3 regions of the Micromonospora sp. WMMD964 genome follow, and region 2 is predicted to be linked to each of the others. Evidence: riboswitches for the same ligand, from Rfam matches in the RefSeq annotation. Region 2 holds a riboswitch; each other region holds the start of a gene.

The links. Region 2 has a riboswitch for S-adenosylmethionine ahead of O7616_RS14750 (ABC transporter substrate-binding protein). Riboswitches for the same ligand answer to the same signal wherever they lie in the genome.
Region 1: it holds a riboswitch for S-adenosylmethionine, as region 2 does, so the genes downstream of both, thrC (threonine synthase) here and O7616_RS14750 (ABC transporter substrate-binding protein) in region 2, are expected to answer to the same signal.
Region 3: it holds a riboswitch for S-adenosylmethionine, as region 2 does, so the genes downstream of both, O7616_RS02815 (aminotransferase class V-fold PLP-dependent enzyme) here and O7616_RS14750 (ABC transporter substrate-binding protein) in region 2, are expected to answer to the same signal.

The regions. Positions count from the first base shown of each region.
Region 1 is NZ_CP120860.1:608,861-618,886, reverse strand. Features, by position in the region: gene O7616_RS02920 (DUF4232 domain-containing protein) at 1-202, opposite strand, end outside; partial or broken gene O7616_RS02915 (hypothetical protein) at 499-681, opposite strand; gene O7616_RS02910 (DoxX family protein) at 1,006-1,455, shown strand; gene O7616_RS02905 (helix-turn-helix transcriptional regulator) at 1,633-1,938, opposite strand; gene O7616_RS02900 (DMT family transporter) at 2,030-2,998, shown strand; SAM riboswitch class I at 3,067-3,202, shown strand; gene thrC (threonine synthase) at 3,213-4,499, shown strand; gene O7616_RS02890 (GNAT family N-acetyltransferase) at 4,766-5,785, shown strand; gene paaN (phenylacetic acid degradation protein PaaN) at 5,836-7,509, shown strand; gene O7616_RS02880 (GNAT family N-acetyltransferase) at 7,636-8,169, opposite strand; gene O7616_RS02875 (cold-shock protein) at 8,486-8,689, shown strand; gene O7616_RS02870 (hypothetical protein) at 8,786-9,931, shown strand.
Region 2 is NZ_CP120860.1:3,172,552-3,182,577, forward strand. Features, by position in the region: gene O7616_RS14730 (AfsR/SARP family transcriptional regulator) at 1-145, shown strand, start outside; gene O7616_RS14735 (Na+/H+ antiporter) at 252-1,826, shown strand; gene O7616_RS14740 (amino acid ABC transporter ATP-binding protein) at 1,925-2,668, opposite strand; gene O7616_RS14745 (amino acid ABC transporter permease) at 2,665-3,438, opposite strand; gene O7616_RS14750 (ABC transporter substrate-binding protein) at 3,477-4,355, opposite strand; SAM riboswitch class IV at 4,632-4,743, opposite strand; gene O7616_RS14755 (amino acid transporter) at 4,830-6,788, opposite strand; gene corA (magnesium/cobalt transporter CorA) at 6,958-8,088, shown strand; gene O7616_RS14765 (hypothetical protein) at 8,104-8,289, opposite strand; gene O7616_RS14770 (2'-5' RNA ligase family protein) at 8,474-8,989, opposite strand; gene O7616_RS14775 (DUF664 domain-containing protein) at 9,068-9,577, shown strand; gene O7616_RS14780 (NAD(P)-dependent alcohol dehydrogenase) at 9,586-10,026, opposite strand, start outside.
Region 3 is NZ_CP120860.1:589,148-599,173, reverse strand. Features, by position in the region: gene O7616_RS02835 (FAD-linked oxidase C-terminal domain-containing protein) at 1-332, opposite strand, end outside; gene O7616_RS02830 (DUF4031 domain-containing protein) at 401-685, shown strand; gene O7616_RS02825 (metal-dependent phosphohydrolase) at 657-1,313, opposite strand; gene O7616_RS02820 (FUSC family protein) at 1,420-2,655, shown strand; gene O7616_RS02815 (aminotransferase class V-fold PLP-dependent enzyme) at 2,660-3,835, opposite strand; SAM riboswitch class IV at 3,981-4,101, opposite strand; gene O7616_RS02810 (PrsW family intramembrane metalloprotease) at 4,125-5,606, shown strand; gene O7616_RS02805 (hypothetical protein) at 5,684-5,851, opposite strand; gene O7616_RS02800 (co-chaperone GroES) at 5,933-6,271, opposite strand; gene O7616_RS02795 (AI-2E family transporter) at 6,432-7,730, shown strand; gene O7616_RS02790 (ATP-dependent DNA helicase) at 7,727-9,934, opposite strand.

The DNA of each region.
Region 1 (10,026 bases), 2.6 Mb from region 2:
ACCGGATCTGGACCCCGGACTCCGGGCACTCCGCCAGCGGCACACCACCGGCGGACGGGGTGCCGCTCGGCGCGGTCGGTGGCGGGCCCGTGGGGTCCCCACCCTGACCGCGATGGTCGCCGGTGGTGCAGGCGGCGAGCAGGAGCGCCGTCGCGACCGCCGCGCCGGCCCGTCGCCGTGCTGCCACATGGCTGGAGATCATCTGTCGATCCTCGCCCATCGAGGTGTCCCACCGCTGCCTGGCCCCCGCAGCAGCGCTGTTGGTAGACCTGCCGTCGTCTGGTCGGGGCCTGTTGAGCTGCCCCGGAAGCGGGGCGGTGACACTGCCCCTAATCCGCTGGCGTGCCGTCCCGGCCCGCCTTTCGAGCTGAATCGTTTAGGGCATCACTCGCATGCTTACGCTTGCAGGGCTTGGATGATCTCGAGAGCGTCGAACCGGGCGGGCTGAGAACCGGCGGCCGAGGCGAGTCCGAGCCATTCCAGCTGCCGAGGCCCGTGTCACGGTGCCAGACAGGGTCCGTCGTGGTCGGCCGAGCGTCCGCAGCGGCCGGTCCCGTCGAGCCTGGTGTCGCAGCAGACCCGGGTACGCAGGAACTGCCGGTCTTCCTCGCTGAGCGTCGTCTCGCCGAAGTCGATGGCGAGCACGTGGCCGAGAGAGTGGCGCAGCGCCAATTCGAGCGCGACGCCATCTCAGCGAGCCAGGTCGCATGACTCGCGAGACACCTCATCGCGGGTTAGAGCTGCACCAGGCCCGCGTGGAAGGTGGGCGAAACGGGCCGCACCCACAGTGTGGGAGCGTGCCCACGGCGGCTGGCTCACCATGATTGGACTATTTGCGCAGCTCAGGGGCGCATTCGGTCCGGCTATGGCGTTGCGGGTGCTCGACGCGAGGCCCCAGGTGCCGGTACATTCCGACCGGGGACTTTCCCACTAGCAAGGAATTTATAAGCTTCGATACTTTCATGCCTCACATTGAAGAGATCCGTTCCTTCGATGGAGGTACCCATGAACGTCTCTCGGCTCGGCGGGCCGACCCTCTCCCTGTTCCGCATCGTGATCGGTCTGCTGTTCACGTTGCATGGTCTGACTTCGGTCTTCGGGTTGTTCGGCGGCAACCCCATGACCGGCCAAGCGGTACCGGTCGGCACCTGGCCCGGCTGGTGGGCGGCGCTGATCCAGTTGGTCTGCGGCGCCCTGGTGCTGGTCGGGCTGTTCACCCGACCCGCCGCGCTCCTGGCGTCCGGCTCGATGGCGTACGCCTACTTCGTCGTGCACCAGCCGGACCATCTGCTGCCACTGCACAACGGGGGCGAACTGTCGGCCCTCTTCTGCTGGTCGTTCCTGCTGGTCGCCGCACTCGGTTCCGGCCCGTGGGCGCTTGACGCACTGCTCTTCCGACGCCGCGCCGACGCACTGCCGTCCTCGGTGGCCGAGCCCAGCCCGGTGTCCGTCTGAGCAGACCCGTGCCGCGCGTCGCCGGAGCCTCGACGAGGCGGTTCCGGCGGCGCGTGCGGGTTTGGGGAGCGAGGGCGGCCGTCCGGCCCGATGCCGCAAACGATTCAGCTCCAAAGGGCGCGCGAGAAGGTGGTCCCCCGTCGGGCGCGGCGGTGACGCCGGTGGGTGGGGGGGCGGTCAGCCCGGCGGGCGGGAGGTGAGGACCGCGTCCAGCAGGCCGGGGTAGAGCCTGTTCAGCTCGTCGCGGCGGAGCCGCACCAGGCGGCTCGTGCCGGCGGCGCGGGTGCGGGTGAGGCCGGCCTCGCGGAGCACCTTGAGGTGGTGGCTGCGAGTCGCCTTGGAGACGCCGAAGTCGAAGCTTCCGCAGGCGGCCTCGCCGCCCTCGGCGAGCGCCCGGACGATCTGCAGCCGCACGTCGTCGGCGAGTGCGGCCAGCACGGCGGTGACCGGTACGGCGCTCAGGTCGGGTTCGTGCGGCTCCATGTGACCAGTGTAACCGTTGTTCGACAACAGTCGAACAAGCTCCTAGGGTCGGTGTCGTTGGTTCGACGATACTCGAACATTGGAGCTGCCGATGCGACCCCGCGCCGCCGCCTACCCACTGCTCGCCGCCCTCGGCTGGGGGGTGATGTTCCCGGTCCTGGCCAGCGCGTTGAACCGGGTCGACCCGCTCAACCTGACCACCGCCCGCTACCTTCTCGCCGCCGTCGTCCTGGTCGCCATCCTGCTGCTCCGCGAGGGTGCCGACGCGCTGCGGCCCGGCGTCCGGACGGTCGAGGTGGTGGTGCTCGGAGTGGTCGGCTTCGCCGGCTTCAACGTGCTCACCGGGCTGGCGCTCGAACACGCCGCTCCGCAGCAGGTGGCGCTCTTCGTGGCCACCACCCCGGTGATCACCCAGCTGGTCCGGTGGGCCCGTGACGGCGTACGCCCGAAGCCTCTCCTGCTGGGTCTCTCCCTGGTGGCGCTCCTCGGCGTCGGCCTGGTGATCACGCGCGGAAGCCTTGCCGGGCTCGGTCAGTTCGGTCTCGGCGGCCTGATGATGATCGGCGCGGTGCTCGGCTGGGGCATCTACACGCACGGCGCCAGCCGCTTCGGCACGTGGTCGCCACTGCGCTTCACCACGCTCACCGCGCTCGCCGGCACCGCCGCCATGCTGGCCGTGAGTATCGGCGCGGACGCCGTCGGCCGGCAGCACGCGCCGGCCGCCGCCGACCTGGTGGCGGTCACCCCACAGCTGGCGTACGCCGTGATCGTGGGAGCCGTCATCGCGGTCCTGGCCTGGAACACCGGAGTGCAGCGACTCGGAGCCGCCAACGCCGCGCTGTTCATGAACCTGGTCCCGGTGACCACGTTCGCTGTGCAGATCGCCCGCGGCTACCGTCCGGAGCCGGTCGAGCTGGTCGGTGCCGCCGTCACCATCGCCGCGCTGGTCGCCGCGAACCTGGCCAACCGTCCCCGGACCCGGGCCTCGTCGCTGCCCGCCGCGAGCGCGGTGACGGATCCGATCGCGGTGACCGACCGCGAGGCGGTGAGCGCTCGCTGACCCACTGGCTGGGATCGGCGGTAGCTAGGGCGGACAGCGTTGTCCTAGACTCGGCGGCACAACTGCATACCTCATCCAGAGGGGCTGAGGGATACGGCCCGACGACGCCCCGGCAACCACCCCGCGCGCTCACCGCTGAGCGACAGGCGGGGCAGGTGCCAATTCCGTCCCCGCCGCACCGTGCGATGCGGGGAAAGATGAGAGGACTCTCGACATGACGTCGACGCTCGCCGCCTCCGGCATCGACACCTCCGCCAGCCCCGCCCGCGCCCTGGTCTGCCGTGCCTGTTCGGCGCGCTACCCGCTCGCGGCCCAGCACGCCTGTTACGAGTGTTTCGGCCCGCTGGAGGTCGAGTACGACACCGCCGCCCTGGCGACCGTCACCCGGGAGCAGATCGAGGCCGGGCCGAAGAACATCTGGCGGTACGCCGCACTGCTCCCCGCCGGTCAGGACCCGAGCACCCGGGTCACCCTCGACCCGGGGCTGACGCCGCTGGTGGCGGCCCCGCACCTCGCCGCCGAGCTGGGCATCACCGCGCCGCTCTGGGTCAAGGACGACAGCGCCAACCCCACCCACTCCTTCAAGGACCGGGTCGTCTCGGTGGCTCTCACCGCGGCGAGGGCACTGGGCTTCACCCGGTTCGCGTGCGCGTCGACCGGCAACCTGGCGAACTCGGTGGCCGCGCACGGCGCCCGCGCCGGAGTGCCCTCGGTGGTCTTCATCCCCAGCGACCTGGAACAGGGCAAGGTCATCACCACCGCCGTCTACGGCGGTGAGCTGGTCGCCATCGACGGCTCGTACGACGACGTCAACCGGCTCTGCGGCGAGCTGGTGGAGACCGACGAGTTCGAGGACACCGCGTTCGTCAACGTCAACGTCCGGCCGTACTACGCGGAGGGCTCGAAGACGCTCGGCTACGAGGTGGCCGAGCAGCTCGGGTGGCGGATCCCGGCGCAGGTGGTCATCCCGATGGCCAGCGGCGAGCTGCTCACCAAGATTGACAAGGCGTTCTCCGAGCTGGTGGAGATCGGCTTGGTCGAGGCACCGGCCGGGGGCTGGAAGGTCTTCGGCGCGCAGTCGGCCGGCTGCAACCCGATCGCCGTGGCGCTGCACGCCGACACCGACACGATCACCCCGGTCAAGCCCACCGGCATCGCCAAGTCGCTCAACATCGGTGACCCCGCCGCCGGCCTCTACGCCCTGGAGGCGGTCCGCCGCACCGGCGGCTGGATGGAGTACGCCGACGACGACGAGATCCGGGCCGGTATCCGCGATCTGGCCCGTACGACGGGTGTCTTCGCGGAGACCGCGGGCGGCGTCACCGTCGCGGTGCTGCGCAAGCTTGTCGAGTCCGGTCGGCTGGACCCGACCAAGGAGACCGTCGTGTTCAACACCGGCGAGGGTCTGAAGACCATCGACGCGGTGGCCGGTCAGGTCGGGCCGACCCACCACATCAAGCCCTCGCTGCGGGCCGCCCGCGACGCGGGTCTACTCGGCTGAGCGCGGACCGCCCGGACGGAGGGCGGGCGATCCGCCGGGTAACTGGGTTTTCGCTGTGAGTGTGGAAAACCCGCCGCTACGGACTTGACGGCAGGAACCGGACGGCGCAAGATGCTCCGTGCGGGAGGGCATTTCGCCGAAGACTTTTGAAGTTCTTACGACCCAACGCCGGAGGCGTTGTGCGAGTGTCCCTCCCGACCACGTTCGATCGGGCCAGCGAGTAATTCGCTGGCCCGATCGCTTTTCCCGGGTGCACGCTCAGCGGCATGAGCATCACCATCACGTCGTTCGACGGCACCGACCGGGCCGGCATCGACGAGGCGTACCGGGTCGGGTCGGCGGCCAACGACGCCGACCTGCCGGACTTCCCACCCTTCTGCCGGCGACGCTTCGACGCAATGGTCCACACCCCGATGCCCGGCACCCGGTCGCTCTGGGCGCTGGCCCGACTCGACGGTGTGCCGGCCGGGTACCTCCAGCTCGACCTGCCCCAGTTGGACAACACCGACAACGCCACCGTCGAGCTGGTGGTGCACCCCGACCTACGGCGGCGGGGCGTCGGCCGGGCGCTGCACGAGTACGCGGTGCGTCTGCTCCGTGAACACGGTCGCAAGCGGGTCGTCGCGATGGCCGTCTCCGCGCTGCCCGACGGGCCGGCGCGGTCGGCCGCGGGGGACGCGTTCGCCGCCGCCACCGGCGCCCGACCCGCGTTGGCCGAGGTGCGTCGCCGACTCGACGTCGGTGGGATCGACCGGGTCGCGTTGCGCGCGGCGCTGGCCGAGGCCCGACCCCGGGCCGAGGGCTACCACTCGGTCTGCTGGCAGGGAACAACCCCGCAGGAGTACGTCGCGGACATCGCCTACCTGGACGGCCGGCTCATGATGGACGCGCCCATGGGCGACGTGCAGTGGGAACCGGAGCAGGTCGACGCCGACCGCATCCGTGGCAACGAGCGCGCCCTGGACGCCAGGGGCCGTCGGCGCTACCACCTCGGGATGCGACACGAGGCGTCCGGTCGACTGGTCGCCTGGACCCTGCTGGACGTGGGCGCCTCCGCCGACTGGCACGCGTACCAACAGATCACCATCGTCGACCCGGCCCACCGTGGGCACCGGCTCGGCCTGATCGCCAAGGCCGAGAACCTGCACCACCTGCTCACCCACGAACCGGCGGTCCGCGTGATCGACACCTGGAACGCGGCGAGCAACAGCTACATGGTGGCGATCAACGAGCAGCTCGGCTTCCGCCCGGTGGACGCCTGGACCGACTGGCAGCTCACCCTCTGACGGGTATCGGCGCTACTGCTCGCGGACGTCCGTCATGCATGATGGCGGGCATGACGGAGACCCCGCATCCCCTGTACGAGAGGCACGCCGACACCCTCAACCGTGCGCTGACCGCGATCACGGAGCGGGGCTACTGGTCCGCCTATCCCGAATCTCCCAGCCCCCGGGTGTACGGCGAGACCGCCGCCGCCGACGGTAAGGCCGCCTTCGAGGCGTACCTCGGTGGTGATTTCCCGCTCGACCAGCCGGGCACCGGCGAGCGGGTCGCCACCGAGACGAGCCCCTTCGGGGTGGAGCTGGCGGTGCGGTACCCGCACGCCGGACCGGGCGAGCTGGTGAGTGCCGCCTCGGCCGCGCTGCCCGCGTGGCGCGACGCCGGTCCGCAGGCCCGGGTGGGTGTCTGCCTGGAGATCCTCGACCGGCTGCACAAGCACATCTTCGAGCTGGCCAACGCGGTGCAGTTCACCAGCGGGCAGGCGTTCGTGATGGCCTTCCAGGCCGGTGGCGCGCACGCGCTGGATCGTGCCCTGGAGGCGCTGGCGTACGCGTACTCCGAGATGACCCGGCACCCGGGCACCGCCGGTTGGGAGAAGGCCGCCGGCAAGGGCGACCCGCTGCGGATGACCAAGACGTTCCACGTGGTGCCGCGTGGGGTGGCGCTGGTGATCGGCTGCAACACCTTCCCGACCTGGAACTCGTACCCCGGGCTGTTCGCCTCGCTGGTCACCGGCAACCCGGTGATCGTCAAGCCGCACCCGAGGGCGGTGCTGCCGCTGGCCATCACCGTGAAGTACGCCCGGGAGGTGCTCGCCGAGTCCGGCTTCGACCCGAACCTGATCATGTTGGCGGCCGAGGCCCCCGGTGAGAAGCTCGCCAGCGACCTGGCCCTGCACCAGGCCGTCAAGATCGTCGACTTCACCGGTTCGACCGAGTACGGCGACTGGCTGGAGACGCACGCCCGGCAGGCGTCGGTCTACACCGAGAAGGCCGGTCTGAACACCGTCGTCATCGACTCCACCGACGACTTCGCCGGCATGTGCCGCAACCTCGGCTTCACGCTGACCCTCTACAGCGGTCAGATGTGCACCACCTCGCAGAACATCCTCATCCCGACCGGCGGCATCGAGACCGACCAGGGGCACAAGAGCTTCGACGAGGTGGCCGGCGGGATCGCCGCCGCGGTCGCCAAGCTCACCGCCGACCCGGCCCGGGGCGTGGAGCTGACCGGCGCCATCGTCAACGACGGGGTGCTGGAACGGCTGGCCGACGTGACGAAGGTCGGCTCCCCGGTGCTGGAGTCGCAGACCGTCACCCACCCGGCGTTCCCGGACGCGGTGGTGCGTACCCCGGCGATCGTGAAGCTGGCCGCGGACGACGCGGAGACCTACGGCCGGGAGTGGTTCGGGCCGATCTCGTTCGTCATCGCGACCGACTCCACCGCGCACAGTCTGGAGCTGCTGCGCCGGACGGTCGGCGAGAAGGGTGCGCTCACCGCCGGGGTCTACTCCACCGACGAGTCGGTGCTCGACGCCACCGAGGCGGTGGCTGTCGAGGTCGGTGTGCACCTGTCCTGCAACCTCACCGGCGGGGTCTTCGTGAACCAGTCGGCGGCGTTCTCCGACTTCCATGGCAGTGGCGCCAACGCGGCGGCCAACGCGGCCCTGACCGACGGGGCCTATGTGGCGAACCGCTTCCGCATCGTCCAGTCCCGACGCCCAGCCTGACCCCCCGACCCCCGACCCCCGACGCCCGACCCCCGACCCCCGAGGTGATCAAGAGGTTTGCGTCAGGATCAGCGCGATTCCTGACGCAAACCTCTTGATCACCGGTCGCTGACGGGGGAGGGCGGCTCAGGCTGGGCGGCGCATTTGCAGCTCGGTCATCGCGGGGATGTTGGGGTGGGGGACCCGTACGCCGGTGTCCTCGAAGCCGAGCCGTTGGTAGGCGCGGTAGGCGCGGTCGTTGCCCACCACCACCTCCAACAGCAGTTCCGGTCGCCCGCAGGCCCGCGACCAGGCCGCGACGCCGTCGATCAGCTCGCCGAGAAGGCCGCTGCCCCGCCAGGTGGGCGTGACGTACACGGCGTAGATGACGGTCAGCCCCGCCTCGTCCGGAGTGGTGGTGCCGCCGGCGTGCCCGACCAGCCGGCCGCCGCCCGGGTCCGCGACGAACTGCGCGTTGTTCGGGCCGGCGGAGGTGTAGGCGATCCGTGCGGCGTACTCGGCGTGGGACCGGGCCGCCGCGTCCGCGATCGTCTCCAGGAAGGCCAGCGGTGCGTCGGCGAGCATCTCCAGACGCAGCGCCCGCATCCGGGCGGCGTCCGTCGGCCGCACTCGGCGGATCTCCGCCTGGCGCAGGACGGGCGAGCCGGTGTCGGTGGTCATGTCCGCATGCCTACCACAGGGCGGACGGGGCTCCTGGTCACGCCTCTCGGGCCGTTGCTTGGGGGGTCGGCCTGCCCCTTCGCCAGGATCCATCGCCGCCGATCCGGTGGATCGGGAAACGGGTTCCTCGACGTCGTCGGGCCGCGCTGGAATATGCCCGATTTGCGGTCGTGCACGGCCGTCACTCCTCGTGTAGCGTGCGATTTCGGTCACCGCTTCAATGGCCGTCGTCGATTGCTGAGGCGGTGCTCCGATGGCGTCCGGCTGTGCCGTGCGCCAGGCCGGCAACGCCGCACAGAGTGAGGGAAGTGGCACCGTGGCACAGGGTTCCGTGAAGTGGTTCAACGCCGAGAAGGGTTACGGCTTCATCGCCGTCGACGGCGGTCAGGACGTGTTCGTTCACTTCTCCGCGATCGAGATGGACGGCTACAAGGCGTTGGAGGACGGCCAGCGGGTCGAGTTCGAGATCGCGCAGGGCCAGAAGGGTCCGCAGGCGGAACACGTACGCGTCATCGGCTGAATCTCCCGTACCGAGCGGCCCCGCGCGTCGGGGCAGCGGCACGGGCGCGCAACCGGGAAGATCGTGAACCGTTCCAGCCGATGCTGAGGAGCGTTCATGACCGACCAGCCACCCTCGTCCACCCCACCCTCCGGGCCAGGTGAGCCGGGCCCGTCCGACCCGACCCAGGGCCAACCCGGTGTGGGCGGTCCTCCGCCGGGTGGCGAGCACGTACAGCCGGCCGGCCCACCGCCGGGGTGGGACCCTGCGCCGGGCACCTGGGGGCCGGGCGGTCCGCCGCCGCAGGGCTGGGTGTTCCCGCCCACCGGGGGTTACCCACCCGGCGCGGGTCCGTACGGCGCGCAGCAGTGGTATCCGGGGCCGCCGGCCGGGTGGTATCCGCCCGGCTACGGGTTCGACCCGAACGACCCCCTCGTCACGCCGCCCGGCTTCGGCATCGGTGGCTGGTTCAACAGGTGCGGGGGAGCGCTGCGCCGGGGTTGGCGGCAGTTGGTGCCGATCATGCTGCTGACCCAGGTGCTGCCCGCGGCGGTGCTGTCGGTGATCTCGCTCGGGCTGGACCCGTCGGCGAGTTGGGCTGCCGAGGTCGAGACGAGTTCGACAGCGGCGCTGCCGGACAACTTCGTCGCGGAGTTGGCGGGTCTCCTGGCCGTGCTGGTCGGTGGGAGTCTGGTGATCGGCCTGGTGCAGGCCGTCGGGTGGGCCGCCGGCAGTTGGGTGATCACCCGGCAGGCAGCCGGTCAACCGGCCGGCCTCGACGCCGCGCTGCGCTACGGCCTCCGTCGGGCGCTCGGGCTGTGGGGGTGGACCCTGCTGATCAGCCTGCTCATCGGCTTCGGCATCTGCTTCTGCGTGCTGCCGGGCATCTATCTGGCGTTCGCGCTGAGCATGGCGGGCCCGGTCTACCTCTTCGAGCGCCACAACCCGATCGGCCGATCGTTCCGGATGTTCCACGACCGGCTCGGCCTGCTGCTCGGTCGGGTGGCCCTGGTGGCCCTCGCGGTGATCGTGGTCAGCTTCGTCGCGAGCGCCCTGGAAGGGTTCGGCACCTCCGCTCTCGGCACCGATCCCTTCGCGTCGGCGGGCACCGCGCTCGGCGCGGTGGTGGTGATCGGGGTCACCGCGGTCCTGGCCCTGCCGGCCCACCTCGCCCAGATGATCGGTCTGCTGCTGACGTACACCGAGCAGCGCGCTCATGAGGGGCCGGTGAACGCCACCGGACTCGCCGCGGAACTCGGCTGAGCGGCTTCGTCGTGCTTGCACTCGGCAGGGGAGAGTGCTAAACAAGTCATTGGCACTCGCATACCGTGAGTGCCAATGGTCGGGACGGTGGGGCC
Region 2 (10,026 bases):
CAGCGGCGTGCTCACCGTCGGCCCGGTGGCCGGGCACCTCGCCGCCCTGGCGGCCGCGCTGGGCCGCGAGGAGGAGTCGGCAGCTCATCGCCGGGTCGCCCGCGCGGTCACCGCCCGGGGCCGCGCCGCCACCGCGACCCGCTGACCGCCGCCCACGGCTACTTGCCGATTCCCCTCGGAACCCGCCGGTGGGTGCGGTCAGATGGAACCACCGGCGCGTCCACCGCCGGCGACGATCAAGGGGGTACGCCGTGCAGGCGCTCGTCATGATCGTGGTGCTGGGCGTCACCGTCCTGATCGGCACCACGCTCGGCGGACGGTACCGGGTGGCCCCGCCGGTCCTGCTCATCGCGTTCGGAGTGCTGCTCGGCCTGACGCCCCCGCTGTCCGACGTGGCACTGGAACCCGACCTGGTGCTGCTGATCTTCCTCCCGGCGATCCTGTACCGGGAGAGCCTCACCATCAGTCTGCGCGAGATCCGGGCCAACCTCCCGGTGATCGGGTCACTCGCCGTGCTGCTGGTGGTGCTCACCCTGGTCACCGTGTCGTTCACCGCGCAGGCGTTCGGGGTGAACCCCGCCGCCGCCTGGGTGCTCGGGGCGGTCCTCGCCCCGACCGACGCCGCGGCGGTCACCGGGCTCGCGAAACGGCTGCCCCGAAAGCTGCTCACCACCCTGCACGCCGAGAGTCTGATCAACGACGGCACCGCCCTGGTGGTCTTCGCGGTGGCCGTGGGTCTGCTCGTCCACAGCGCGGAACCGGGCGTGCTGGGCATCGGCGAGGAGTTCGTCGGCGCCAGCGTCGGCGGCGTACTGGCCGGTGTGCTGGTGGGGGCGGCCGTGGTGCTGGTCCGCAAACGGCTCGACGACCCGCTTCGGGAGGGCGCGCTGAGCGTGCTCACGCCGTTCGCCGCGTTCCTGCTGGCCGACGCTGTGCACGCCAGCGGTGTGCTGGCGGTGGTGGTCTCCGGTCTGGTGCTGTCCTACGCCGGTCCACGGGTGATCCGCGCCCGGTCCCGGGTGCTGGCGTTCGCGTTCTGGGACCTGTCCACGTTCCTGATCAACGGTGGGCTGTTCGTCCTTCTCGGCACGCAGATACCCCGCGCGGTGCGGGGCATCACCAGTACCTCGCCCGGGCGTGCTCTGGTGATCGTGCTCGTGGTGACGCTCGTCGTCATCGGCACCCGGCTGTTCTTCGTCTACCTCACCGCGCAGATCGCGAGGCTGCGACGCCGCCGGATCATGGACCCGAGCCAGGGGCCCTCGGCCTGGCGGGTGGGAACCGTCGCCGGGTGGTCCGGATTCCGGGGCGCGGTGTCGCTCGCCGCCGCCCTGGCCGTCCCGACGGTGACCGTCGACGGTCAACCGGTTGTCGAGCGCGACCTGATCATCTTCGTCACCGCGCTGGTGATCGTGTTGATCATGCTGCTGCAGGGCACCACCCTGCCGTTGGTGGTGCGGTGGGCGGGGCTGGTCGGCGACCCCGAACGCGTCGACGAGGCCCGGCACGCCCGACGGCGGGCCACCGAGGCGGGCCTCGCCGCCCTGCCGCAGGTCGCGGCCGAGGTCGGCGCGCAGGAGGAGTCGGTCCGTCGGCTGCAGGCCGAGTACCAGCGGCACCTGGAGGACCTCGACGAGAGCGGGGGGAGCACCGCCGAGGAGCGCCGCCTGGAACGTCGACTGCGCCTGCGGGTCCTCGCCCACAAGCGTCGGGAGGTCACCCGCCTGCGCGACAACCGGGAGATCGACGACCTGGTGTTGCAGGAACTTCAGGCCGCCCTGGACAACGAGGAGATCCGGCTGCTGGGGCGTGGACCCGACGAGTGATCACCGGGGAGCCGTCGCGACTCAGCGCAACTGGGAGCCGTGGCGGCTCAGGGCACCGGGGAGCCGTGGCGGCTCAGGGCAACTGGGAGCCGTGGCGGCTAGAGCACCTGGGACAGGAACCGGCGAAGCCGGGGGTGCTCGGCCCGTTCGAAGACCGCCTCGGGCGGCCCGGCCTCCAGCACGACTCCCCGGTCCATGAAGGCGACGGTGTCGGCGACCTGCCGGGCGAAGCCCATCTCGTGGGTGACCACCACCATGGTCATGCCCGCGGCGGACAGGTCGGCCATCACCCCGAGCACACCCTTGATCAGCTCCGGGTCGAGCGCCGAGGTGGCCTCGTCGAAGAGCATCACCTCGGGCCGCAGCGCCAGCGCCCGGGCGATCGCCACCCGTTGCTGCTGACCGCCGGAGAGCTGCGCCGGTCGTGCGTCGGCCTTGGCCGCCAACCCCACCAGGTCCAGTTGGGCCCGGGCGACGGCCTCCGCCTCGTCCTCGCCGAGCTTGCGCAGCCGGCGCAGCGCGAGGGTGACGTTGCGCAGCACGCTCATGTGCGGGAACAGGTTGAACTGTTGGAAGACCATCCCGACCCGCTGCCGCAGGCCGTCCGGGTCGTCGCCCAGCACGCTGCGCCCGTCCAACAGCACGTCGCCACGGTCCGGCTCGATCAGTCGGTTGATGGTGCGCAGGAGTGTGGACTTGCCGGACCCGGACGGGCCGATCACGCAGGCCGTCGCGCCGCGTGGCACGGTCAGGTCGACGCCGCGCAGCACCCGGTTCGGCCCGAAGGCGAGGTGCACGTCGCGGACGTCGAGGCTGACCGAGGTGGTGGTGTCGGTGGTCATCGCCGGTCTCCCTGAACGGTGGCGGGCAACGGGAGGTCGTCGTCCTCGTCGGTCGGCGCGGCGGTCGGCCGGCCCTGGCGCAGCCGCCTGTCGATCCAGTTGACGACGTGCGTCAGCGGTACCGTCAGCGCCAGGTAGAAGAGCCCGGCCAGGAGCAGCGCGGACTCGTTGCCGGTGGTGGCCGCGTAGTCCTGCCCGATCCGGAACAGCTCCCGTTGGCTGGCCACCAGGCCGAGGAAGTAGACCAGGCTGGAGTCCTTGATCAGCGCGATGAGCTGGTTGACCCAGGCCGGCAGGACCCGCCGGACGCCCTGCGGGATGATCACCAGCCGCATCGAGTCGCTCCAGGAGAAGCCGAGCGCGCGGGCGCCCTCCAACTGGGCGGCCTCCACCGACTGGATGCCGGAGCGGAAGATCTCCCCGATGTACGCGGCGGCGATCAGCGACAGCGCCAGGATCCCCAACGGGTAGGGGTCCGGACCCCAGACCTGCATGCCCAGCGGGGCCAGCCCGACGCCGATCAGCAGGATCGTCGCCGCGGCCGGCAGCCCCCGGAACACGTCGGTGTAGACCCGCGCCGGCCAGCGCAACCACCGGCTGCGGGAGATCCCGGCGACGGCCAGCAGCAGGCCCAGCACCGAGCCGAGCAGGGCGGCGGAGACCGCCAGGATCAGCGTGTTCGGTAACCCGACGGTCAGCATCTCGGGCAGCGCCTCGCGCATCGCGTCGAGGTCGAAGAACGTCTCCCAGAGGGTGCTCAACGGATCCATCGGTCGCCTCTCCTACCGTCCTGCTCGCTCGTCACCGCTCAGGAGGCGGCCGACGCCGACGGCGCGGCTGACGTGGCCGCCGACGGCGTGACCGCGCCGCTGCCCGGCTTGAAGTCCGCCGGGATCGGGCGGCCCGGGTAGTACTGGGCCTGCAACCGGCTCCAGGTGCCGTCCGCGATGACCTCGTCGAGAGCCTTGTTCAGCGCCTCGCGCAGCTCGTCGCCGCCCTTCGCGACGGCGTACGCGGTCGGTGCCGGGCTGAGCTGCTTGGCCGCCACGGTGATCTTGCCGTTGCTGTCGGCGGCCGACTTCTCGCCGATCTCCGCCGGGGCGATCCACGCGTCGGCGGTGCCGGCCTTGAGCTGGTTGATCGCGCCGTTGTAGTCCGGCACCCGCACCGGGTCGAGCTGCTTGCCGGTGGCGTAGTCGTCCTGCACGGTGCCCTGCACCACCACGACCCGCTTGCCGGCGAGCTGGTCGAAGCCGGTGATCGGCGAGCCCGCCGGGACGTCCAGACCGAAGTAGCCGAAGTCGTAGCCGTTGCCGAAGTCGACGGTCTTCTTCCGTGCCTCGGTGATGGTGATCGAGGAGCTGCCGACGTCGAACTTGTGGTTGTTGACCTGGGAGAGCAACGCCGAGAAGTCGGTGCCGACGAACTCGACGCGGAGGCCGAGCTTGCCGGCCACGGCGGTCAGTAGGTCGTTGTCGAAGCCGGTGAACCTGCCGTCCTTGAGGTACACGTTCGGCGGGGCGTCGGTGAGCGTGCCGGCCCGCAGCACGCCCGGCTGCGCCAGGCCGTACGGGTTGGCGCCGCTGTCGGACGAGCTGTCGCCGCCGCAGGCGGTGAGCGCGGTGGCGGCCAGGACGGCGGCTGCGCCCAGGGCGGTGGCACGGGTCAGGGCAGGAAGAAGTCGCACGGGTGTCTCCGAGAAGGTCGCGTACCGGCACGCACGGGACGTGCGTCGCCGGCGGTGCGCCCGATGGGCGTACCGGTGAGGGAGGTTCGGGAGGAGTGCTGCGCTAGTGCGTGCTGCCGCGACGACACGCGGCGCTGCACATTCGCATCATGTCCACGTGCCGTCGCCGGATCAGTGCCGGCGAGGGGCGACCGACGCGGACGTCCGCGATGCCGGTCGGCGGGGCGGTGCTGAGGATGCGCATGGTTCTCCCGGGTCTGTGCTGACCTGGGTGCCAGGCCACGCTTGCACCGACGTCCTGTCGGTGCCTGGTCTTCACCCGGGGCACCCCACCGCGGAGGAGGGTTGCCGGCCAGCGAGCCGGGGCTTCGCGCTGGCGCTCATGACCTGCGCCGAGGCTAGCAGCAGGCACGGGTGGGTCGTCCAGTCGTTATGACCACGCTCACCAGGGGAGACGGGTGGCCGGCACTCCGGTCAGCCGGCGTGCACGTGTGGCCGTCGGCGCGGATCGGGCTCGTGGCGGCGCAGGATCTCCCGGGTGACGGAGGCGATCTCACCCTGCCCGAACGCCAGGTAGCGCAGGACGTTGCGGCCCGGGCCGCCCTCGGTCCACTCGAAGTAGATGTGGGGGCGCCGACCGGTCCGGTCCCGGATCTCCAGCAGCAGGGCGGCGAGCGCGTTGGGCACCGCGGAGCTGGTCACACTGAGCACCGAGTGCTGGCCGCCGACCAGGCGGCCGGTCACCACCAATTCGGTTTCGAAGTCCGACGGGTCGGTGACCCGCACCTCCACGAAGAGCACGTCGCCGGCGTCGGGGAAGTCGTTGTCCGCCATGGTCTGCGCCAGCTTGGCCTGGTACTCCGCCTCGTCCCGACCGTCCGGCTCGTGGGCGATGAGGCGGATCCGTCGTCCGTCACGCTCGCTGATCATCCGGGTCGCCACCGGGTCCAGCTCGACGCGGTCGACCCGCAGCTCGAAGGCGCGGGACAACCGGGAGAGCAGTGAGACCACGATGATCCCGCCGATGAAACAGGCCGCGATCTTGACGCCGTCGGGGCGTTCCACCACGTTCGCCAGCGTGGTGTAGACGAAGATCACCGCGATGGTGCCGAACGCGATCGTGCGGCCGCGCTGCCGGTGCCGCACCGCCGCGAGGGTCACGGCCGTCGCCGCCGAGGTGATCAACACCAGAACCCCTGTCGCGTACGCGCCACCCTGCGCGTCGACGCTGGCCTCGAAGACGACCGTGATCAGGAACGCCACCGCGGTGAAGACCAGCACCAGCGGCCGGACCGCCCGCGCCCAGGTCGGTGCCATGCCGTAGCGGGGCAGATAGCGGGGTACGAGGTTGAGCAGCCCGGCCATCGCCGACGCCCCGGCGAACCAGAGGATCCCGATGGTGGACAGGTCGTAGACGGTGCCGAACGCCTCCCCGAGGTGGGCGTGCGCCAGATAGGCCAGCGCCCGGCCGTTCGCCGGCCCGCCGGGCTGGAACGCCTCCGGTGGGATCAGGATCGTGGTCGTCACGCTGCTGGTGATCAGGAAGACGCTCATGATCACGGCGGCGGTGGTGAGCAGGCGGCGAGTGCCACGGATGCGGCCCAGCGGTCGTGCCTCGGTGTCCCGCGGGTCGCCCCGCACGCTCGGCATCACGGCCACCCCGGTCTCGAAGCCGGAGAGACCCAGCGCCAACTTCGGGAAGACCAACAGCGACAACGCGACCACCATCCACGGATCGCCGTGGCCGGTGGTCAACGCGGTGGTCCAGTCCTCGACCGCGCTCGGGTGCGTCACCACCCGCCACAGCGCGTCGGCGACCACCACCGCGTTCAGCGTCAGGTAGACCGCGACCAGGACGACGGCGATCCCGATGGCCTCGGTGAATCCCTTGAGGAACACCGCGCCCAGCAGTGCCACGAGCAGCAGCGTGAGCAGCACCTCGTGCCCCTTGAGCGCGCTCGGCCAGAACGGGTTCTCGTCGATGTGCGCGGTGGCGTCGGCCGCCGAGAGGGTGATGGTGATGATGAAGTCGGTGGCCGCGAAACCGAGCAGCACCAGCACCAGCAGCTTGCCCGGCCAGTAGCTCAGCAGGCGTACCAGCATCGCGATGGAGCCCTCGCCGTGCGGGCTCTCCGCCGCGACCCGTCGGTAGACCGGCAGTGCGCCCAGCAGGGTCACCAGCACCAGCACCAGGGTCGCCACCGGCGAGAGCGCCCCGGCGGCGAGGGCCGCGATGCCCGGCTGGTAGCCCAGCGTCGAGAAGTAGTCGACACCGGTCAGGCACATCACCTTCCACCAGGGGTGGTGCCGGTGCTCCGGTGGACGCCCGTGCGGCCCCGGGTGCTGCACGGGTTCCTCCGCGCCGGCACGCAGCAGCCACTCCCGCAGCCGGCCCGCGCGTCCGTCGACCTCCACCGGCGCGTCCCCCGTCATACCGCCCCTGGTCACCGTGAGTATCCGCCCTGGGCGACGCGCCCGTCCGCCGGTGCGCGGAACCCACCTCGCCCCACTGCGGGTTTCGCCCTCGGGACACCGGGGAAGCAGCGCCTCCGGGTTGGCGGGAGTGTGCCGGACCGGGCCTCACCGGGGAGGGGACAGGGGCATGGTCGGTGGCCGTCGCTTCCGCCCGGGTGGTGGCTTCGGTCGCCAACTCGACGAGTACGAGACCACTGTCGGCGTGCCACCGTCCACGGAGCCGCCCGCTCCGCCCGCCGGCGGCCTGGTGGACAGCGCCGTCTACCTCCACGGGCACCGGTTCGCGTCGCCGTCCGGCCTGGCCGAGACGTACCGCTGCCTACAGGAGCAGGACGGCGCGATGGCCTGGATCGGGCTGTACCGGCCCGACATCGAGCAGATCACCTCGCTGGCGCGGGAATTCCGGCTGCACGACCTGGCGGTCGAGGACGCGATCAACGCCCACCAGCGGCCCAAGCTGGAACGCTACGGCGAGACGCTGTTCGTGGTGCTCCGCGCCGCCCGCTACGACGACCTTCGGGAGGAGGTCGAGTTCTCCGAGTTGCACCTGTTCATCGGGCCGGGTTTCGTGATCACCGTCCGGCACGGTGAGGCACCGGATCTGGCCGCGGTGCGGCGGCGCATGGAGGTCGAGGCGCAGATGCTCGCCCGGGGCCCCGAGGCGGTCCTGTACGCGATCCTCGACCAGGTCGTCGACGGGTACGCGCCGGTCGTGGCCGGGCTGGAGAACGACATCGACGAGATCGAGACCCAGGTGTTCGGCGGCGACCCGAACGCGAGCCGGCGCATCTACGGCCTGAGCCGCGAGGTGATCCAGTTTCAGCGCGCCGCGCGACCCCTGCTCGCGGTGCTCGACGCGCTGGCCGACGGCGCGGGCGGTGCCGACACGGACGAGGAGCTGCGCCGCTATCTGCGGGACGTGACCGACCACCTGACCCAGGTGGTGGAACGCGTCGACGGGTTTCGGCACCTGTTGCAGAACATCCTCACCGTCAACGCCACACTCGTCTCGCAGCAGCAGAACGAGGAGATGCGGAGCCTCACGGCGGCCAGTTACGCGCAGAACGAGGAGCTGAAGAAGGTCTCGTCCTGGGCGGCGATCCTGTTCGCTCCCACGCTCATCGGCACCGTGTACGGAATGAACTTCGTCCACATGCCGGAGTTGCACTGGCGCTTCGGTTACCTGTTCGCGCTGCTGTTGATGCTGCTGGTCTGCGGGACCCTCTATCTGATCTTCAAGCGGCGCGGCTGGCTGTGAGCCGCCCGGCGCGGATCACTCGATGCCGCGCAGGATGTGCCGCTCGTCCTCGATGTCGTCGTCGCCGGCGCTGATCCGGCCGAGCAGGACGGCGGCGGCCCAGATGGTCAGGGGCGTGGCCGCCCCGGTCAGGCCGCCGGCGGTCCGGTCGTCCCGGTTCTGGCTCCGCTCCGCTCGCGGTGGCCTGCGCTGAGCCTGCATAGGCACTGCCCCTCTCGTGGAGGCCGCCGAGGGCGGCGCGGCGGGAGCCCCGCGCCACAGGCCGGGCGAACCACGCTCGGCAGGACGGCATCTACGTCGAACCATCCCACGTCAGAGCGCATAATCACCGCTTGTTTTCAGTTTCCCGACTGACGCCCGCCAAACCGGACATTTCCGCAAAGCATCAGGGGAGCGGGTGGGCGATGCCCCGCGCGTGGTCGGTGAGGGCCGCCCCGACCACTGTCGCGCTCAGCGGCAACACCTCCAGGCAGCGGCGCACCGCGGCGGCCATCAGCGCGTTCGGCACCCGCATGGAGAGCGTGCAGTGCGGCACCCAGCGGCCCGGCTGGTAGTGCTCGGTCAACGGGATGCCGGCGGCGGTGAGCCGGTCGTGGACCGTGCGGTGGTGGGCCAGTAGCTCCGGGGTGGGCGTCGGGCCGAGCCAGAGCACCCGACCGACGAACTGGCCGGCGTGCTGGAATTCGAGCCGTAGGGGAGCGGCCACCACCGTGCCGTGCAGGGCCGCGGCGACCGCCTCCGGATCGAAGCGGGGCGCCACCGCCAACGAGACGTGCGGACGGTGACGGTGCTCCAGCAGTGAGCGCATGCTCTGCACGCCCTCGGTCTCCAGCGCGTCCCACAGCACCCGGATCCGGCGGGTGGCGTCCGGGTCCAGGTACAACTCCACCGCCGCGACCATTCGATCACCGTACTGGCCGAGGTTTGGGCACCCGCCCTCGGCGGTACCTGACCGGAAACCGACCAGGAGGCGTGCCCGGTGGACGTGAGTGATCTGTTGACCGAAACCTACGACCGGCTGCCCGACCTCGTCCGCGCGGCGGTGGACGGCCTCAGCCCGGAGCATCTGCGCCACCAACCGGCACCGGGCCACAACTCGATCGGCTGGCTGGTCTGGCACCTCACCCGGGTGCAGGACCATCACGTCGCCGAGCTGCTCGACGCCGAGCAGATCTGGGTGAGTGGCGACTGGGCCGGGCGGTTCGGCCTCACCGCCGACCCCGACGACACCGGCTACGGGCATTCGCCCGCGCAGGTCGCGGCGGTACGGCCGGAGAGCGCGCAGGCGTTGATCGACTACTACGGGGCGGTCGCGTCGCGTACCGGAGAGTTCCTGGCCGGTCTGCGCCCGGCGGACCTGGACCGCGTCGTCGACGAGGCGTGGGACCCGCCGGTCACCCTCGGCGTCCGGCTGGTCAGCGTCGCCGAGGACGACCTGCAACACGTGGGTCAGGCCGCCTACCTGCGCGGACTGATCGAGAACGGCTGACCGCCGGCTCACGGCACGATCACGGCCCGGCCCTCCAGCGTGCCGTCGCGCATCCGCTGGTACGCGTCGAGCGCGTCCTCCAGCGTGAACCGGGTGGTCGTCGGCCGGATCAGACCACGGGCGCCCAGGTCGAGCACCTCGACCAGTTCCGGGCGACTACCCCAGTAGGTGGTCGCGATGCTCACCTCGTAGGGCACGGAGAAGAACGACACCCCCACGGTGCCGCCGCCGAGACCCACGATGGTCAGGTCGCCCACCGTGCGGGCCGTCGCCACGCCCAGGGCGAGGGTGGCGTCGTTACCGACGAAGTCCAGCACCACGTCGGCGCCCCGACCGCCGGTGGCCTGCCGGATCTCCTCGGCGGCGCTCGGACCGGACATGATCGCTCGGTCGGCGCCGCACTCCTCGGCCAGCCGTAACGCCTCGGCGCGGTTGTCCACGGCGAGGAC
Region 3 (10,026 bases), 2.6 Mb from region 2:
TGGACCACGGCGATCCGGCTCACCGGGTCGATCTCCCGGATCTCGTCCATCGCGACGGTGCTGATCACCACCGCCCCGTCCACCGCGTTCGCCGCGCCGGCCAACCCGGTCCGCGCGCCCTGCGGCACCACCGGTACGCCGTGTCGCGCCGCCGCCCGCACCACGGCGACCACCTGTTCGGTGCTGCGCGGGCGGGTCACCACGAGCGGGGTGCCGGCGGCGCACAGGTCGGCCTCGTCCCGCTGGTGCATCCGCAGCAGGTCCGGGTCGGTGAGCACGGCGTCGTCGCCGAGCGCGTCGCGCAGGTCGTCGAGGAGATCGGTGGGGGCCATGCAGCCGAGGCTAGGTCGCCGGCCGGCGATCATCAACATGATCGACTGCGCGGGATAGCTTGGGCACCATGCTCTACCTGGACCGGCCTGCCTGGCCGTGGCGCGGTCGGCTGTGGTCGCACCTGATCAGTGACGTCTCGTACGCCGAGCTGCACGCCTTCGCCGAGACGCTCGGCGCGCCCCGGCGCGGTTTCGACAGGGACCACTACGACATCCCGGCCGACCGGTTCGCGGCGGCGGTGTGGCTCGGCGCGCAGGTGGTGCCGAGCCGCGAACTGGTCCGGTTGCTCCGCACCGCCGGGCTGCGTCGCCCGAAGCACCTGGTCAGCCCAGGCCCTCCGGCTCCTCGCTGAGCGCGGCCAGCTCGCGGCGCACATTGTCCCGGGCGGGCTCCTCCCAGCGGGCGGCCAGCGACGGCAGCCGGAACAGTGCGGGCAGGGCCAGCAGACTCGTCAACACCGCCGTTCGCCCGGCCCGGAAGGCCGGATCCGGCACGTGGGCGTACTCCCGGCGGATCGCCGACGCGTACCGCTCGTAGGTGGCCGGCGGCGCGGCCAGCACGGCGAGGTCCGCGTCGCAGAGCAGCGCGCCGTCCCCGTCGCCGGGTGCCACGGTGTGCCCGGCGGTGAGCAGCACCAGCCGACGCACCTCGGCGACCGCGGACGCCGGCACCCCGAGTCCGGCGAGCACCTCGTCGGCCAACGCGGCGCTGTCGCGTTCGTTGGCGTACCCGGCGGCCCGTGGGTCGTAGACGGCGTCGTGGAACCAGGCCGCCAACCGCACCAGGTCGACCCGGTCGGCGAGGTCGGCGTACTCGTCCACCACGTCGAGCACCGCCGTCAGGTGGGCCACCGTGTGATAGTGCCGGTGCGGCTCGCGCCATCGACCGAGCAACTGCTCCCCGGCCCGGGCGGACGACGCGTCCGGACTCGCGCCGGCGCCTCGTACCGCTGCTCGCCATCGCTCGAGTAGATCAACCACCGCCCGAGTCTGCCGTATCCGCCCGTGACGCGTGGGAACTGAGGATTCAGCGCGCCCACCACGGGTAGTCGCGCCCATGGCCGTGGCCCGGGACAAGCGACAGCCGATGGTGCGACGTACCGCGTTGCGTGACGGGTTGGTGGACATCGACGGTGCCCGGATCGCCGAGGCGACCGAGCAACTGCGCCATCGGAGCCGGGCCACCCTGCACGACCGTCTGCACCGGGTGCGGATGGCGGGCGGGCTGGCCCTGCAGGCCGGGCTGGCTGCCGGAATCGCGTACCTGATCTCGCACAAGGTGCTCGGCAACCCGCAACCGGTCTTCGCACCGATCTCCGCGGTCGGCACCCTGGCCGCGTCGGTGGGCCAGCGGTTCCGCCGGACCATCGAGTTGATCGTCGGGGTGGGGGTAGGGGTGGCCGTCGGCGACCTCTTGATCTACCTGCTCGGCACCGGGGCCTGGCAGCTCGGCCTGGTGGTCACGGTGGCGATCCTGCTCACCATCTTCGCCGGGGCGAGCGTGGCCATCGTCATCCAGGCGGCGGCCACGGCGGTGCTGATCGTGACGCTGAGCCCTTCCACCCAGAACCTGGAGATCCCCCGGTTCGTCGACGCCTTTCTCGGTGGCGGGGTGGCCCTCGTGGTCACGGCGTTGCTGCTACCGCTGAACCCACTACGGGTGATCAACCGGGCCGCCCGGCCGGCGCTCGACCTGCTCGCCACCCAGCTCGACGTCACCGCGGACGGGTTACGCGGCCGGGACCGCGCCGAGATCCAGCGGGCACTGGATCGGCTGCGCGACAACAAGGAGGAGCTGGCCACGTTGGGCGAGGCGATCGAGGGGGCGAAGGAGACCGCCATCCTCTCCCCGGCCCGCTGGCACCGCCGCGACGAACTGACCCACTACGCGGAGGCGGCCGACCCGATCGACCGGGCGATGCGGAACAGCGGCACCCTGATCCGCCGGTCGGTCACCCTCGTCGAGGACGAGGAACCGGTACCCGACTCGATGCCGGACGCGATCGCTCACCTCGCCGAGTCGGTCCGGCTGCTCAAACACGAGTTCGCTGCCGGGGAGGAGCCGGAGAAGGCCCGGGAGCGGTCCCTGCGGGCGGTCAGCGAGGCCGGTCGGGCGTACGGCGCCGGGGTCGGCTTCTCCGGCAGCGTGGTGGTCGCCCAGATCCGTACCACCGCGAGCGACCTGCTGGTGGCCTCCGGGATCGAGCAGGAGGAGGCGAACCGCTGGATCCGCACCGCCTTCGGGGAGCAGGAGCGGCCGGTCGCCGAGCCGGCCAAGCCCGACGAGACGCCGAAACCGCCCACCGCCCCACCCGTCGGCTGAGCCCTCAGCCCAGTTCGGCGAGCGCGGTCAGCAGCCGGTCCACCTGCGCAGCCGTGCTGCCCAGGCCGACGCTGGCGCGCAGCGCGGTGGGCGGCAGGTCCGGTCGACCGGTACGCGCCGCCGCCTCGCTGAGCAGACGTCGAGCCAGCGGGTGGGCACAGAACAGCCCGTCGCGTACGCCGATGTGGTGCTCGGCCGCCAGCCGCGCGGCCACGTCGCTGGAGTCCCAGCCGACGACGACGAACGAGACGATCCCGACGCGGGGCGCGTCCGGGCCGAAGGTGCGCAGCTCCACGACGTGCGGCAGAGCGGCGATGCCGGTCCGCAGTCGGGTCAGCAGCGCCTGCTCGTGAGCGGCCAGCGCGGCCCGGTCGGCGTCGTCGAGCGCCGCGCACACGGCCGCCAGCGCGACCGCGCCGAGCAGGTTCGGTGTGCCGCCCTCGTGCCGCGCCGGCCCGGTAGCCCAGGTCACGTCGTGGGTCGCCGGTCCGACCCGGCTGGTGGCGCCGCCACCGGCCAGGTAGGGCGGAGCGGCGTCCAGCCAGTCCGTCCGGCCGATCAGCACGCCCGCACCGAACGGCGCGTACAGCTTGTGGCCGGACACGGCCAGGTAGTCGACGTCGAGCGCGAGCAGGTCGACCGGGGCGTGCGGAGCGAGCTGCGCGGCGTCCAGCACGATCCGGGCGCCGTGCCGGTGCGCCACCCGGGCCAGCTCGGTGACCGGCCACAGTTCCCCGGTGACGTTGCTGGCACCGGTCACGGCGACCAGCACCGGCAGCGCCGGGTTGCTGCCCCGGCGCAGTTCGGTGAGGGCGGCGGCGAGGTCGCGTACCGCCGCGTCCGGGTCGGTGGGCACCGGCAGCCGCACCGAGCCGCGCGGCCAGGGCAGCAGGTTGGCGTGGTGCTCACCCGCGAAGGTGACCACGGTCGTGCCGGCCGGAAGGGCCTTCGCCAGCAGGTTGAGCGCGTCGGTCGTGTTGCGGGTGAAGATCACGTGATCGTCGGCGCGGGCACCGAAGAAGTCACCCACCGTCTGCCGGGCCTGCTCGTAGGCGAGGGTGCAGCGTCGGGACAACGCTCCCGCCCCACGGTGCACGCTCGCGTACCACGGCAGCAGCTCGGCCACCGCGTCGGCGGCGGCCCGCGCACACGGCGCGCTGGCGGCGTAATCCAGGTTGATCTCACCCGGTACGCCGAGGACGTCGAGCGGCCCCGACGAGGCCGGCTCGGGCGCGGCGTCGAGATGGGTGGAGGGTGAGGGGAGAAGAGTGACGGACACGCCGGGACCTCCGGGGTCAGGGACCCCGGGTGCACTGTCGGGACGGGGTCCGCGCTTGCCCAGCACACCGATCGGGCTGGGCCCGGTCATCACCCGGGGCACCCCACCGCGAACTCGACGAGGGTTGCCGGCCAGCAAGCCGGGGCTTCGCGCTGGCACTCGTGACCTGCCGGCAGCATAGCGGCAACCGATGCGACCGGACCAGTCGGCGGCGGATGGCTACGCTGACCGCATGGCCGACACCCCGCCCGGTTCGCAGCTGCCGTCGCCGCCGCCCGCACCCAGCGCCCCGTCCGTCGGCGAGGCGCCCCGGATGCCGCGCCGCCGACTGGGCTGGCGGCGGTTCCTGGCGCTGGCCGGGGTGGTGCTGCTCATCGCCGCCTGCGCGGTGTTCATGGTCTTCACGCTGGGCCAGTCGCTCGGCCTGCAGGCCCTGCTGATCGGTGTGGCCGCCGCCATCCTGCCGGTGCCGGTGCTGGTCGCCTGCTTCCTCTGGCTGGACCGGTACGAGCCCGAGCCGCTGAAGTATCTGATCTTCTGCTTCGCCTGGGGCGCGTTCGTCTCCACCGCCGCCTCGCTCACCGTGAACGACTTCGCGGCAGGCCGCTTCGCCGACTGGGGGCTGCCGTCCGCGCTCACCGGCGTGTTGGTGGCGCCGTTCATCGAGGAGTCGACGAAGGCTCTCGGCCCGATCCTGCTGCTGGTGTTCCGCCGCCGCGAGTGGTCCGGGATCACCGACGGCCTGGTCTACTGCGGGCTGTCCGCGGTCGGCTTCGCGATGGTGGAGAACATCCTCTACCTGGGCGGGCTGGGCTACGCGTCAGGTGTCGACAGGTACGGCCCGGCGACCGGCATCCAGCAGGTCATCGCGATCTTCATCCTGCGGATCCTGCTGTTCGGGTTCGCCCATCCGCTCTTCACCTCGATGACCGGTTTCGGCCTGGGTATCGCGGCGCGGACGGCGGACCGGCGGGTGCGGGTGCTCGCCCCGATCGCCGGCCTGCTGTTGGCGATGATGTTGCACGGCACGTGGAACCTGCTGCCCACGCTGACCCAGGCCACCGGCGAGGCGGTGATCATGCTGTACGGCTTCCTGGGCCTGATGGTGCCTGTCTTCTTCGGCACGGTGGGGCTGGCGATCTGGTTGCGCGCCTGGGAGGGACGGCTCACCGAGCGCGTCCTGCCGGACTACGTACGCGCCGGTTGGCTGAGCCCGCCCGAGGTGGCCGCGTTGAGCAGCCTCGGCCGGCGGCACGCGGCCCGCAGTTGGGCGCGCCGGGTGGCCGGCGACGCCGGGGTGCGGGCGATGCGCGGCTACCAGTCCGCCGCCACCCGCCTGGCCCTGCTGCGCGACGGCACGCTGCGCGGCCTGGACCGGAAAGCCGCCGACCAGGAACGGACGGCGCGGGAGGAGCGGGAGCTGTTGGACGCGATCAGCGCCTACCGGTCGGTGTTCGTCGGTCGGGACCCGCAGGCCCCGGCCGGGCTCTGGGACGGTAGCCGCTACCACCTGCGCTTCCCGGACGGCACGCAGCGCCCGGTGAGTGCGCCGGACGAGCCGGTGGTGCCGATTCCGGTGGTGCTGACGCCCGCCCCGCCACCTGTCGGTTACGCCCCGCCCGGCTGGCCCGGCCTGCGGCCGCCCGCGCCCTGGCCCCCCGCTCACCACTGACGGCCGCCGGCCTCGTCCGGCGGTTCAGGTCATCGCGGGGCTCCGCACATCAGCGGGGCTCTGCACATCAGCGGGGCTCAGGTCATCAGCGAGGTGAGGAAGTCGCCGAAGCCCTGGAACATCGCGATCAACGCGGCCCCGATCGCCCGGAACATCTGGGCGGCGCCGTCCGGCCGGAAGGCCACGAAGTAGATCAGGAACGCGACGAAGCCCCAGGTCAACAGCTTCTTCACGAATACCGGCATCGTCCCTCCCCAGGGCCACGGTCGCCGGATGGCTTCCCGTCGTGCGGCGGGGCAAACGGTGCACGGCAGGGGGAGGGTGCGTCAGAGGTAGAGGCCGGTGGAGTCGTTCTCGACCCGCTCGGCGGCCACGGCGTGCACGTCGCGCTCGCGCAGCAACACGTACCCGCGACCGTGCAGCTCGACCTCGGAGCGGTCGTCCGGGTCGAAGAGCACCCGGTCACCGGAGACGATGGCGCGGACGTTCGGGCCCACGCCCACCGCGGTGGCCCAGGCGAGGCGCTTGCCGACGGCGGCGGTCGCCGGAATGACGATGCCGGCGGTGGAGCGACGTTCGCCCTCGCTGCCCTCCATCCGGACCAGCACGCGGTCGTGCAGCAGGCGGATCGGCAGGCCGGCGTCGAGATCGTTGTCGGCGGTCACGCCGCAGACGCTACCGTGTGGCCGACGGCGGGCTGCCGGTGGTTACGCCGGTGGTGGCCGGGGCAATGTGTGGCGGAACTGCCCTACGGTGTCGGCAGGGAACGTATGCTGGCCGACCTGTCGTCGTGGGCGGACCAGCTTTTTCTGCCAGGAGGTGCGCTTGAGCCGCTTCGAGCGGGTACGCGGGCGGCTTCGCCGCGCCTACCAGTCGCGACAGGAGTCGGCACAGGCCGACGAGGGCACGCTGAGTGACGTGTCGGAGGGGGCCCGGGTGGCGTCGCCGGCCGTGCCGGGCCCGACCGCACCGCCGAGCGCCTCGGTCTACGGCGCCGAACCCCCGGTGGACCTGCACAGTTCGACCTCCAGCCGGGACGACGCCGACGTCCCGCACGGATTGCGGATCGCCGCCGCGTGGTGCTGGCGGCTGATCGTGATCGGTGTGGTGGCCTGGGCCCTGCTCCGGATCGTCGGCACCATCAAGATCGTGATCATCCCGTTGGCCATCGCGCTGCTGCTCTCCGCGCTGCTCGCGCCGGCGGTGGGCTGGCTGCTGCAGGCCCGGTTCCCCCGGTCGCTGGCGACGGCGGTGGTGCTGGTCGGCGGCCTGGTCGGCGTGATCGGCACGCTGACGCTCGTGGTCAACGAGTTCATCCGGGGCGTGCCGGAGCTGAGCGAGAAGTCCTCGGAGGGCGTCCGGCAGATCCAGAACTGGCTGAAGACGGGCCCGCTGCACCTTTCCGACACCCAACTCGACCGCTACATCGACGAGGCGCAGCGCTGGATCAACAACAACACCTCGAAGTTCACCAGCGGCGCGCTGAGCACCGCCGCGACGCTCGCGGAGGTGCTGACCGGCACGCTGCTCGTGCTCTTCGCGACGTTCTTCTTCCTGCGCGACGGCAACCGCATCTGGCGCTTCCTGGTCCGCCTGCTGCCGGTGGCCGCCCGGTGGAAGGTCGACGACGCGGGCCGAGCCTCCTGGCAGACCCTTGTCGCCTACGTCCGCGCCACCGTGCTGGTCGCCTTCATCGACGCGGTGGGCATCGGCATCTTCCTGGTCATCTTCGACATCCCGTTCGCCTTCCCGCTGGCCGCGCTGGTCTTCCTCGGCGCGTTCATCCCGATCGTCGGTGCGGCGCTGTCCGGCGGCGTCGCGGTGCTCGTCGCGCTGGTCGACAGCGGCCCGGTCACCGCGTTGATCATCCTGGGCGCGGTGATCGGTGTGCAGCAGATCGAGGGGCACGTGCTCCAGCCGCTGATCATGGGACGGGCGGTCGCCCTCCACCCGCTCGCGGTGATCATCGGTATCGCCGCCGGTGTCGTACTCGCCGGCATCACCGGCGCGCTGGTCTCCGTGCCGCTCATCGCGGTGCTGAACACCGCAGTCCGTCGGCTCGCCGCCCGACGGGTTCCGGACACGCCACCCGACGCCGTGGTCGTCGCCGCCCAGGCTCCCTAACGCGCACCGGCGAGGCGTTCCAGGGCACCGCGAGCCACCTCGGGGCGCGTCGTGTACCAGAACGGGGGCAGCGACCGCCGCAGGAACGGCCCGTAACCGCGGGCCGTCTCCAGCCGCGAGTCGAGCACCGCGACCACGCCCTTGTCGCCGGTCGCGCGGATCAGCCGGCCCACACCCTGCGCCAGCCGCACCGCGGCGATCGGCACGCTGACCGCGGCGAAGCCGGAGCCGCCACCGGCGTCGACGGCAGCGGCGCGGGCCGCCGCCAGCGGCTCGTCCGGGCGCGGGAACGGCAGCCGGTCGATGACGACGAGCTGACACGAGTCGCCCGGCACATCCACCCCCTGCCACAGCGACATCACCCCGAACAGGCAACTGGCGCGCTCCTCGCGGAACCGGCGGACCAGCAACGGCAGGGCCTCCTCACCCTGCAACAGCACGGGCAGGTCGGTCCGCGCGCGCAACAGCTCCGCGGCCTGCTGCGCGGCCCGCCGAGAGGAGAAGAGCCCGAGGGTACGACCACCGAGCGCACCGACCAGCCCGAGCAGTTCCTCTCCGGCGGCCTCGGGCAGCCCGGAGACGCTGGGGCGGGGCAGGTGCGCGGCCACGTACAGGATGCCCTGCCGCGCGTAGTCGAACGGTGAACCGACGTCGAGTGACCGCCACCCGGGGCCCTCGGTCGCCGGTACGACGGCACCGGCAGGTGCGTCTCCGGCCAGTCGACGGCCCGGCGTCTCGGCGGCCGGACGGCCCGGGCCGGTACGGGCGGCCAGCGCGGCCGACGCGGGGGACGGCGGTGCCGGTGGGGGAGCGTCCAGCCCGAGGGCGCGGGCCACCGTGTCGAACCGGCCGCCCAACGCCAGGGTCGCCGAGGTGGCGACGACTGTGCGCTCGTCGTACAGGTGGGTGGCGAGGGTGCCGGCGACCGAGAGCGGTGCGACCACCAGGGCCCGACGGCTGCCGCTGTCGTTCTTCTCGACCCAGGCCACGTCGTGGTCGGCCTCCTCCAGCAGCCGCTGCGCGGTGCTGGAGAGTTCGTCCAGAGTGGCCTTGGCCTGCTGCTTGCGGACCGGGTCGGGATCGTCGGCCTTGATGTCGCCGATGGCGTCCAGGGCGGATCGGGTCGCCGCGTCGAGCAGCGTGCACGCCTCCCGCAGCGGCGTCGGCAGCCCGGCGGTGATGCGCCCGGCCGGCGCCTCGGCCAGCCCCACCGCGAGGGCGTCACCGGCCGCGGTGAGCGCCTCGGCGGTCTCCGGCCGCAGCAGTGTGCGGGCCCGGCGGGTGGTCCGGTCGATCAGCTCCGGCACCAGCTCCGCCTGGGCCGCGGAGGAGACCCGGTCGGCCAGCTCGTGCGCCTCGTCGACGATGAGCAGCTTGTGTGGCGGAACGATGTGCCGGTCGGCGAGCATGTCGACAGCGAGCAGGCTGTGGTTGGTCACCACGATATCGGCCTCTCGGGCCCGGGCCCGGGACGCCTCGGCGAAGCACTCCTGCCCGAACGGGCAGCGGCTCGCGCCGACGCACTCCCGGGCGGGCATCGACACCAGCCGCCAGGCCTGGTCGTCGACGCCCGGGTCCAGTTCGTCGCGGTCGCCGGTGGCGGTCTTCTCGGCCCAGTCGCGTAGCCGCTCGATCTGCTTGCCCAGCCGGCCCGCCTCACCGAGCCACTTCGTCCCGCCGCCGGGGCGACCCGCGGGGGCGTCGAAGAGGGTGTCCTCCGGCTCCTCCTCGGTGGAGTTGTCCAGCCGGGCGAGGCAGAGGTAGTGGTGGCGGCCCTTGAGCACCGCGAAGGTGGGTCGACGCCCGAGCACCGGCTCGACCGCGTCGGCCAGCCGGGGCAGGTCGTGGTCGACGAGCTGGGACTGCAACGCCAGGGTGGCGGTGGAGACCACCACCGGGCCGTCCACGGTGAGCGCCGGCGCGAGGTACGCGAGCGACTTGCCGGTGCCGGTGCCCGCCTGCACGAGAAGGTGCTCGCCGTCGGCGACGCACTCCTCGATGGCCGTGGTCATCTGCAGCTGGCCGGGGCGTTCCGCGCCGCCGGGCACCGCGCCGACCGCCGCCGCCAGCAGCTCGGTGCCGCTGGGCCGGGCACCCCGCCGCCGCCCCTTGGAACGGGCCGACGGGGTGGCGGAACCGGTGGCGGTGCGGGGCGGAGTCACCGTGCGACGGTACCCGTCGCCGCCGACACCGACCGCGCCCATCCGCCGCGTGGCGCGATGCCGACCGGACCTGTCGATGTGGGGACGCGTCGCCCGGTTACCGCCGCGCTACGACGCGTGGGCGGTATCGGTTA